DNA from 2 places in the Streptomyces sp. NBC_00876 genome. Region 1 is predicted to be linked to the other one. Evidence: predicted binding sites of a transcription regulator. Region 1 holds the regulator's gene; the other holds the start of a gene.
What was found. Region 1 encodes HrcA, which represses chaperone genes, less so after heat shock. Its sites were predicted from a motif close to TTNGCACTCNGNNNNNCNGAGTGCNAA; they were not measured.

Region 1 (4,415 bases):
GAGCCAGGCACCACTCAATAACCGATGATGTGTGCGAGCCGCAGGCATTCGTCGGGATCGGTCCAGGATTGGCGGGAAGGCCCGCCGGACATCACGCGGGAAGAGTGACGAAATCGATCAATTCCTCTACCCGGCCCAGCAGTTCCGGCTCCAGGTCCCGGTAGGAGCGGACCGTGGACAGAATCCGCTGCCAGGCCGCGCCGGTGTTCTCCGGCCACCCCAGCGAACGGCACACACCGGTCTTCCAGTCCTGGCCGCGCGGCACCACCGGCCACCCGGCGATCCCCACCGACGACGGCTTCACCGCCTCCCAGACATCGATGTACGGGTGGCCGACCACCAGGACGTTCCCGTCCGAGATCTGCGCCGCGATACGCGACTCCTTGGACCCCGGCACCAGATGGTCGACGAGCACCCCCAGCCGCGCGTCCGGGCCCGGCGAGAACTCGCGCACGATCGCCGGGAGGTCGTCGATGCCCTCCAGGTACTCGACGACCACGCCCTCGATCCGCAGGTCGTCGCCCCAGACCCGCTCGACCAGCTCCGCGTCGTGCCGGCCCTCCACATAGATCCGCCCGGCCCGCGCCACCCGCGCCCGCGCCCCGGGAACCGCCACCGAACCGGAGGCCGTACGGGCGGGGCGCACCGGGCCGCCCGCCGACGGGCGCACGAGCGTCACGACCCGGCCCTCCAGGAGGAAGCCGCGCGGCGTCATCGGGAAGACCCGGTGCTTGCCGAAGCGGTCCTCCAGGGTCACCGTCGGACCCTCGGCCGTCTTCTCGCACCGGATCACCGCACCGCAGAAGCCGGTGGCGGCCTCCTCCACGACCAGATCCGGCTCGGCGGGCACCTCGGGAACGGGGGCGGACCTCTTCCACGGCGGGGTCAGGTCCGGCTGGTAGCTGCGCATCGGACGACGATAAGCGGGGAGTGGCCTACGACACGCCGAACCGGACCGCGAGGTCGTCGCGCTGCGCCCGTACGAACGCGGCGTCCACCACCGCCCCGTGCCCCGGCACGTACAGCCCGTCCTCGCCGCCCAGCTCCAGCAGCCGGTCCAGCGCCGCCGGCCAGCGCGCGGGGAACGCGTCCGGGCCCGCCTGGGGTTCACCGGACTCCTCGACCAGATCGCCGCAGAACACGATCGAGGGGGAGCCGGGCACCAGTGCCGCCAGGTCGTGGCCGCTGTGTCCCGCGCCGACGTTCACGAGCACCACCTCGCACCCGCCGCCCAGATCGAGCGTCCACTCGCCGGACACCTGGTGGTGCGGCGCCACCAGCGCATCGGTGGACTCCGCGGCGTCGTGCTCGGCCAGGCCCTGCCGCACGGCGTCGGAGTGCAGCTCGTCGGCCCCGCTCCGCAGCAGTTCCGCCATGCCGCGCGCGCCGTACACCTGCGCCCCGGCGAAGGCGGCCGTGCCCAGTACATGATCGAAATGAGGGTGGCTGAGTGCGATGTGCGTCACCCTTCTGCCGAGCAGGGACTGCGCCTGGGCGCGTACTTCCACCCCTTCACGGAGTGACGAACCGGTGTCGAAGAGCAACACCCCGTCCGTTCCGGCCACCAGTGCGACCGTTGCATCCCACACCGGAAGGCGTCGGCGGCCCACTTTGTGTCCGAGCCGCTCCCAGCCGAACTCTTCCCAAGAGGCGTCCATGGGACGACGCTATCGGCATCGACCTGCGCAGTCGCGCGGTAGCGTGGCCGGTCGCCCTTGCTAGGGGGCCACCCCGTCGCCGTACACTGGCCGGGGGATTGCTGGCACTCGTACACACAGAGTGCCAGGGCAGGACCCGGGAACGGCCCGAGAACCACCGAGGTACACAGCTGGAGGTGTGCGCGATGCTCAGCGAACGCAGACTCGAAGTGCTGCGCGCCATCGTCCAGGACTATGTCGGCACCGAGGAGCCCGTCGGCTCCAAGGCGCTCACGGAGCGGCACAAGCTGGGGGTCTCCCCGGCCACCGTCCGCAACGACATGGCGGTGCTGGAGGACGAGGGTTTCATCGCCCAGCCCCACACCAGCGCGGGACGCATCCCGACGGACAAGGGCTACCGGCTCTTCGTCGACAAGCTCGCGGGCGTCAAGCCCCTGTCGTCGCCGGAACGCCGGGCCATTCAGAATTTCCTCGACGGCGCGGTCGACCTCGACGATGTCGTGGGCCGTACCGTACGGCTGCTCGCGCAGCTGACCCGGCAGGTCGCCGTCGTGCAGTACCCCTCGCTGACCCGCTCGACCGTGCGGCACGTGGAACTGCTGTCCCTGGCCCCGGCCCGGGTGATGCTCGTGCTGATCACGGACACCGGACGGGTCGAACAGCGGCTGGTCGACTGCCCGGCGCCGTTCGGCGAGACCTCTCTCGCCGATCTGCGGGCCCGGCTCAACAGCCGGGTCGTGGGGCGCCGTTTCGCGGACGTCCCGCAGCTGGTGCAGGACCTGCCGGAATCCTTCGAGAGCGAGGACCGGGGAACCGTGTCCACCGTGCTCTCGATCCTGCTCGAAACCCTCGTCGAGGAGACGGAGGAGCGGCTGATGATCGGCGGCACCTCCAACCTCACCCGCTTCGGGCACGACTTCCCTGTGATGATCCGGCCGGTGCTGGAAGCACTGGAGGAACAGGTCGTGCTGCTGAAGCTGCTCGGCGAGGCCAAGGACTCGGGCATGACCGTACGTATCGGGCACGAGAACGCCCACGAGGGGCTCAACTCCACGTCCGTCGTCGCGGTCGGCTACGGTTCGGGCGACGAGGCAGTCGCCAAACTCGGCGTGGTCGGACCGACCCGCATGGACTACCCCGGAACGATGGGAGCGGTACGCGCAGTGGCACGTTACGTCGGACAGATCCTGGCGGAGTCGTAAGTGGCCACGGACTACTACGCCGTACTCGGCGTGCGCCGCGACGCCTCTCAGGACGAGATCAAGAAGGCATTCCGGAGGCTCGCGCGCGAGCTGCACCCGGATGTGAACCCCGATCCGAAGACCCAGGAGCGGTTCAAGGAGATCAACGCCGCTTACGAGGTGTTGTCGGACGCCCAGAAGAAGCAGGTCTACGACCTCGGCGGCGACCCGCTGTCCGCCTCCGGAGGAGGTGGCGCGGGCGGATTCGGACAGGGTGGCTTCGGCAACTTCTCCGACATCATGGACGCGTTCTTCGGTACGGCGTCGCAGCGCGGACCCCGTTCGCGCACCCGGCGCGGCCAGGACGCCATGATCCGGCTGGAGATCGACCTCTCCGAGGCGGCCTTCGGCACGACCAAGGACATCCAGGTCGACACGGCCGTCGTCTGTACGACCTGCAGCGGCGAGGGTGCCGCGCCCGGCACCTCCGCGCAGACCTGTGACATGTGCCGCGGCCGCGGTGAGGTCTCCCAGGTCACCCGGTCCTTCCTCGGCCAGGTCATGACCTCGCGGCCCTGCCCCCAGTGCCAGGGCTTCGGTACGGTCGTGCCGACCCCGTGCCCGGAGTGCGCCGGCGACGGCCGCATCCGCTCGCGGCGCACGCTCACCGTGAAGATCCCCGCAGGTGTCGACAACGGCACCCGCATCCAGCTCGCGGGCGAGGGCGAGGTCGGCCCCGGCGGCGGCCCGGCCGGTGACCTCTACGTCGAGATCCACGAGCTGCCGCACGCGGTGTTCCAGCGGCGCGGCGACGATCTGCACTGCACGGTCACCATCCCCATGACGGCGGCGGCCCTCGGCACCAAGGTGCCGCTGGAGACGCTCGACGGCCTGGAGGAGGTCGACATCCGGCCGGGCACCCAGTCCGGCCAGTCCGTCCCGCTGCACGGGCGCGGCATCACCCACCTGCGCGGTGGCGGGCGCGGCGACCTGATCGTGCACGTCGAGGTGATGACCCCGACGAAGATGGACCCGGAGCAGGAACGCCTCCTGCGCGAGCTGTCGAAACTGCGCGGCGAGGAGCGGCCCACCGGCCAGTTCCAGCCCGGACAGCAGGGCCTGTTCTCGCGGCTGAAGGACGCGTTCAACGGCCGTTAGCGCCTCTCGTCAGGATCGATGCGGTACGGGCCCGGATTATTCCGGGCCCGTACCGCATTGCGGACAAAACGTGGCAGCGGGGTGCGCATCACGGAATGGGAAGGACATGACACGATGCGGTCATGTCATCCGCATTGACCGATCTCTGCCGGTATCCGATCGTGCAGGCCCCGATGGCGGGCGGAGCCTCCTGTCCGCAGCTCGTCGCGGCCGTCGCCGAGGCCGGCGGGCTCGGATTCCTGGCCGCCGGGTACAAGACGGCGGACGGCATGTACAACGAGATCAAGCAGGTGCGCGGACTCACCGGCCAGCCCTTCGGCGTCAACCTCTTCATGCCGCAGCCGAACCTCTCCGACCCGGCCGCCGTCGAGGTGTACCGCCACCAGCTCGCGGGCGAGACCTCCTGGTACGAGACCCC
Region 2 (4,415 bases), 2.6 Mb from region 1:
GGTCAGCGGGTCGCGGTCCACGGCCAGGACGGAGATCCCGGCCCGCGCCAGGGCGATCGCGTCGCCGCCGATCCCGCAGCAGAGGTCGGCGACGCTGCGCACCCCGGCCTGTGCGAACCGCCCGGCCCGGTAACCGGCCACCGAGGTACGGGTCGCCTGCTCGACCCCGTTGGGCGTGAAGAACATCCGGTGCGCGTCCTGGGCGCCGAACTTCGCCACCGCCCGCTGCCGCAGCCGGGCCTGCCCGAGCACCGCCGAGACGAGGGCGGCCGGGTGGCTGCGGCGCAGCCGGGTCGCGGTGGCGAGCTCCGTGGCGGGGTCGTACGACCGCAGCCCGGCCAGCAGCTCGGCGCCCTCGGGGGAGCGCAGGGCCAGGAAGACGGCGAGGGGGTCGGGGGCGTCGGTCGGGTCGAGAGCGTTCACCCGCCCCATTGTGAGCCAGCCGGGGGACCGTGCGGGCCGGGCGGCGGTGTCGGGCCGGATGCCCGATCACGTACTGGCAGGATGCGGCGCCATGCAGCCAGTACGACAAAAGGAAGAATTGGTTATGAACAGGCGCAGACCGGAGATGGTGACGTGCCCAGAGGTCCGGACCGGGCGCGGGCGGAGGCGTCTGCGGCGCCGCCCGGGTTACGCGGTCCTGGCCGCGCTCCTGGTCGCCGCCGTCGGTTCCGGCTGCGCGGCCGAAACCGGAGGCCGCGCGGACGCCGACGCCGCGCGGCGGACCGGGGCCGAGGCCGGGCATCCGGGTGCGCAGGCCCGGCCGGAGGCGGCGGCCGCGCTCGCGGTGCGGGCCGAGAAGGAGCGGCGCGCCCAGGCCGCACGCGCCGCCGCTGCCAGGAAGTGGGGCCTGGCGGGCATTCCGCTGGCGCCGCCGGCGCCGCCCGCGGTGAAGCCGCACATCACGACCCGCAAGGGCTTCGAGGTCAACGGCGGTGACGACTCGCTGCCGCCGGTCTTCACCACGGTCCCCACCGATAAGAAGATCGTCTTCCTGACGATGGACGACGGGGACGACAAGGACCCCGAGCTGCTGCGGATGATGTCGGAGCTGAACATCCCGTACAGCGCCTTCCTCAGCGACTACCTGGTGCGCGACGACTACGCGTACTTCAAGGACGCGCAGGACCGCGGCGTCGCGCTCAGCAACCACACGCTGAACCACCGTTACCTGCCCGGCCTCTCCTACGCCGAGCAGAAGCGGGAGATCTGCGACCAGCAGGACATCATCGAGAAGCAGTACGGCCAGCGACCCCGGCTCTTCCGGCCGCCGTACGGCAACTACAACGGCGACACCCTGCGGATCGCCAAGTCCTGCGGCATCACGGCCGTGCCGCTCTGGTCGGCCGAGGCGTTCCCCGACCACATGGAGTGGCGGGAGGAGGACCAGGACCTGCACCCCGGCGACATCATCCTCACGCACTTCCGCGGCAAGAAGGACTGGAAGGGCAGCATGCCCGACCTGATCAGGTCCGTCATGAAGGTCATCACGGACAAGGGGTACGCCGTGGCACGGCTGGAGGACTACGTATGAGAAGGGCGCACCGGCTGCTGGCCGGACTGCTGACCGCCGGTGCGCTCCTGGCCGCCACGACCGGCTGCGCGCAGTCGGTCGACCCGATCGAGCGGCTGGGCCGCAAGGCGGCCCAGAAGGTGCACCCGTCGCCGAGCGCACCGGAGGCGCTGCCCGCCGCGGTGCGCGGCGAGGCGCCGGGGGCGATGGCCGTCGTCGCCTGCGGGCCTCGGCGGGCCGGGTACGCGGGTCCGCAGCACCCGCCGGCCCGCTGGTGGCCGGACCGGCCGGGACCGTATCCGGGGATGCGTGCGGGGGCGGGGTGCGCGCACTCCTGAGGTACGGAACGGCCCGGGGGCCTGGGGCGTTCTCCCCTGTGGCGGCCGCTGCGGGGGGCCGGGCGCGGTGGTCCGAGGGGCGCGAAGGCGGCCGGTCCGGACGCCACGAGGGGCGTGAATTGGCACTCCGCTTGACCGAGTGCTAATCGCGGTCATAGTCTCAGTGCTGGCACTCCCCGATGGAGAGTGCCAGCAGTACTGTGCGACCGGCAGGTCCGGCACCCGCGACGACGGGCCCATCTGGTCGCCACCCAAAGACTGTTAACCCCGTGAGATCTCCGAAGGGGGAGACCGGATCGTGTCGACCGCCAGCTCCAAGGTTGCGATCAAGCCGCTCGAGGACCGCATTGTGGTCCAGCCGCTCGACGCCGAGCAGACCACGGCCTCCGGCCTGGTTATTCCGGACACCGCCAAGGAGAAGCCCCAGGAGGGCGTCGTCCTGGCCGTGGGCCCGGGCCGCTTCGAGAACGGCGAGCGCCTGCCGCTCGACGTCAAGACCGGCGATGTCGTGCTGTACAGCAAGTACGGCGGCACCGAGGTGAAGTACAACGGCGAGGAGTACCTCGTCCTCTCGGCTCGCGACGTGCTCGCGATCATCGAGAAGTAATTCACTCAACGTTTGCTTCTGTTCTGCGCCCCTGGCCCCCTGCGAAATATCTAGCCGGGCGGCGAGGGGCGCAGTTCTTGTTCTGAGAGGACAGTTCAGCTCCATGGCGAAGATCCTGAAGTTCGACGAGGACGCCCGTCGCGCCCTCGAGCGCGGCGTCAACAAGCTTGCCGACACGGTGAAGGTGACGATCGGCCCCAAGGGCCGCAACGTCGTCATCGACAAGAAGTTCGGTGCTCCCACCATCACCAACGACGGTGTCACCATCGCGCGCGAGGTCGAGCTGGATGACCCGTACGAGAACCTCGGTGCCCAGCTGGTGAAGGAGGTGGCGACCAAGACCAACGACGTAGCGGGTGACGGTACGACCACCGCCACCGTCCTGGCCCAGGCGCTCGTCCGCGAGGGCCTGCGCAACGTGGCCGCGGGCGCGTCCCCGGCCGCCCTGAAGAAGGGCATCGACGCCGCGGTCAAGGCCGTGTCCGAGGAGCTCCTCGCGACCGCCCGTCCGATCGAGGACAAGTCCGACATCGCCGCCGTGGCCGCGCTCTCCGCGCAGGACAGCCAGGTCGGCGACCTCATCGCGGACGCGATGGACAAGGTCGGCAAGGACGGTGTCATCACCGTCGAGGAGTCCAACACCTTCGGTCTGGACCTTGAGTTCACCGAGGGCATGGCCTTCGACAAGGGCTACCTGTCCCCGTACATGGTGACCGACCAGGAGCGTATGGAGGCCGTCCTCGACGACCCGTACATCCTGATCCACCAGGGCAAGATCGGCTCGATCCAGGAGCTGCTGCCGCTCCTGGAGAAGGTCATCCAGGCCGGTGCCTCCAAGCCGCTGCTGATCATCGCCGAGGACGTCGAGGGCGAGGCCCTGTCGACCCTGGTCGTCAACAAGATCCGTGGCACCTTCAACGCCGTCGCGGTGAAGGCCCCGGGCTTCGGTGACCGCCGCAAGGCCATGCTCGGCGACATCGCCACCCTCACCGGTGCGACCGTCATCGCCGAGGAGGTCGGCCTCAAGCTCGACCAGGCCGGTCTGGACGTGCTGGGCACCGCCCGCCGCGTGACCGTCTCCAAGGACGACACCACCATCGTCGACGGTGGCGGCAAGGCCGACGAGGTCGCCGGCCGCGTCAACCAGATCAAGGCCGAGATCGAGTCCACGGACTCCGACTGGGACCGCGAGAAGCTCCAGGAGCGCCTGGCGAAGCTGGCCGGCGGGGTCTGCGTGATCCGCGTCGGTGCGGCCACCGAGGTGGAGCTCAAGGAGAAGAAGCACCGTCTGGAGGACGCCATCTCCGCGACCCGCGCCGCGGTCGAGGAGGGCATCGTCTCCGGTGGTGGCTCCGCTCTGGTCCACGCCGTCAAGGTCCTCGAGGGCAACCTCGGCAAGACCGGCGACGAGGCCACCGGTGTCGCGGTCGTGCGCCGCGCCGCCGTCGAGCCGCTCCGCTGGATCGCGGAGAACGCGGGCCTCGAGGGCTACGTCATCACCTCGAAGGTCGCCGACCTCGACAAGGGCCAGGGCTTCAACGCCTCGACCGGCGAGTACGGCGACCTGGTGAAGGCCGGCGTCATCGACCCGGTCAAGGTCACCCGCTCCGCCCTGGAGAACGCCGCGTCCATCGCGTCGCTGCTGCTCACGACCGAGACCCTGGTCGTCGAGAAGCCGGCCGAGGAAGAGGCCGATGCCGGTCACGGCCACGGTCACTCGCACTAGCGTGTAGCTGTTCCGCGCAAGCGGTGAGGCCCGGTACCCCGCGCTCGGGGTACCGGGCCTTTGCGTGTCCGGCCGCCCGGCCCGCCAGGCCTCAGCGGCCAAGTCCAGCCTCAGCGGCCGCATCCGGCCCGGAGGGGCTTGGATCATGCCGAGCGCGACAGCCCCTCCCCGTACACCGGGTCCGCGAACGGCCGGCCGGCCGCGAAGCGCTCCAGTTCGTCCAGCGCCTGG

Region 2: groES (co-chaperone GroES) is a predicted target of HrcA. The motif match lies at 1,971-1,997, and genes of this name have one in related genera.

Annotation. Positions count from the first base shown of each region.
Region 1 covers NZ_CP108800.1:2,619,576-2,623,990, reverse strand. The annotation lists gene OG782_RS11520 (DUF3097 domain-containing protein) at 92-910, opposite strand; gene OG782_RS11515 (MBL fold metallo-hydrolase) at 936-1,658, opposite strand; gene hrcA (heat-inducible transcriptional repressor HrcA) at 1,844-2,860, shown strand; gene dnaJ (molecular chaperone DnaJ) at 2,861-3,997, shown strand; gene OG782_RS11500 (nitronate monooxygenase) at 4,120-4,415, shown strand, end outside.
Region 2 covers NZ_CP108800.1:5,179,013-5,183,427, forward strand. The annotation lists gene OG782_RS22905 (THUMP-like domain-containing protein) at 1-432, opposite strand, end outside; gene OG782_RS22910 (polysaccharide deacetylase family protein) at 569-1,534, shown strand; gene OG782_RS22915 (hypothetical protein) at 1,531-1,851, shown strand; gene groES (co-chaperone GroES) at 2,150-2,458, shown strand; gene groL (chaperonin GroEL) at 2,562-4,184, shown strand; gene OG782_RS22930 (hydroxyacid dehydrogenase) at 4,328-4,415, opposite strand, start outside.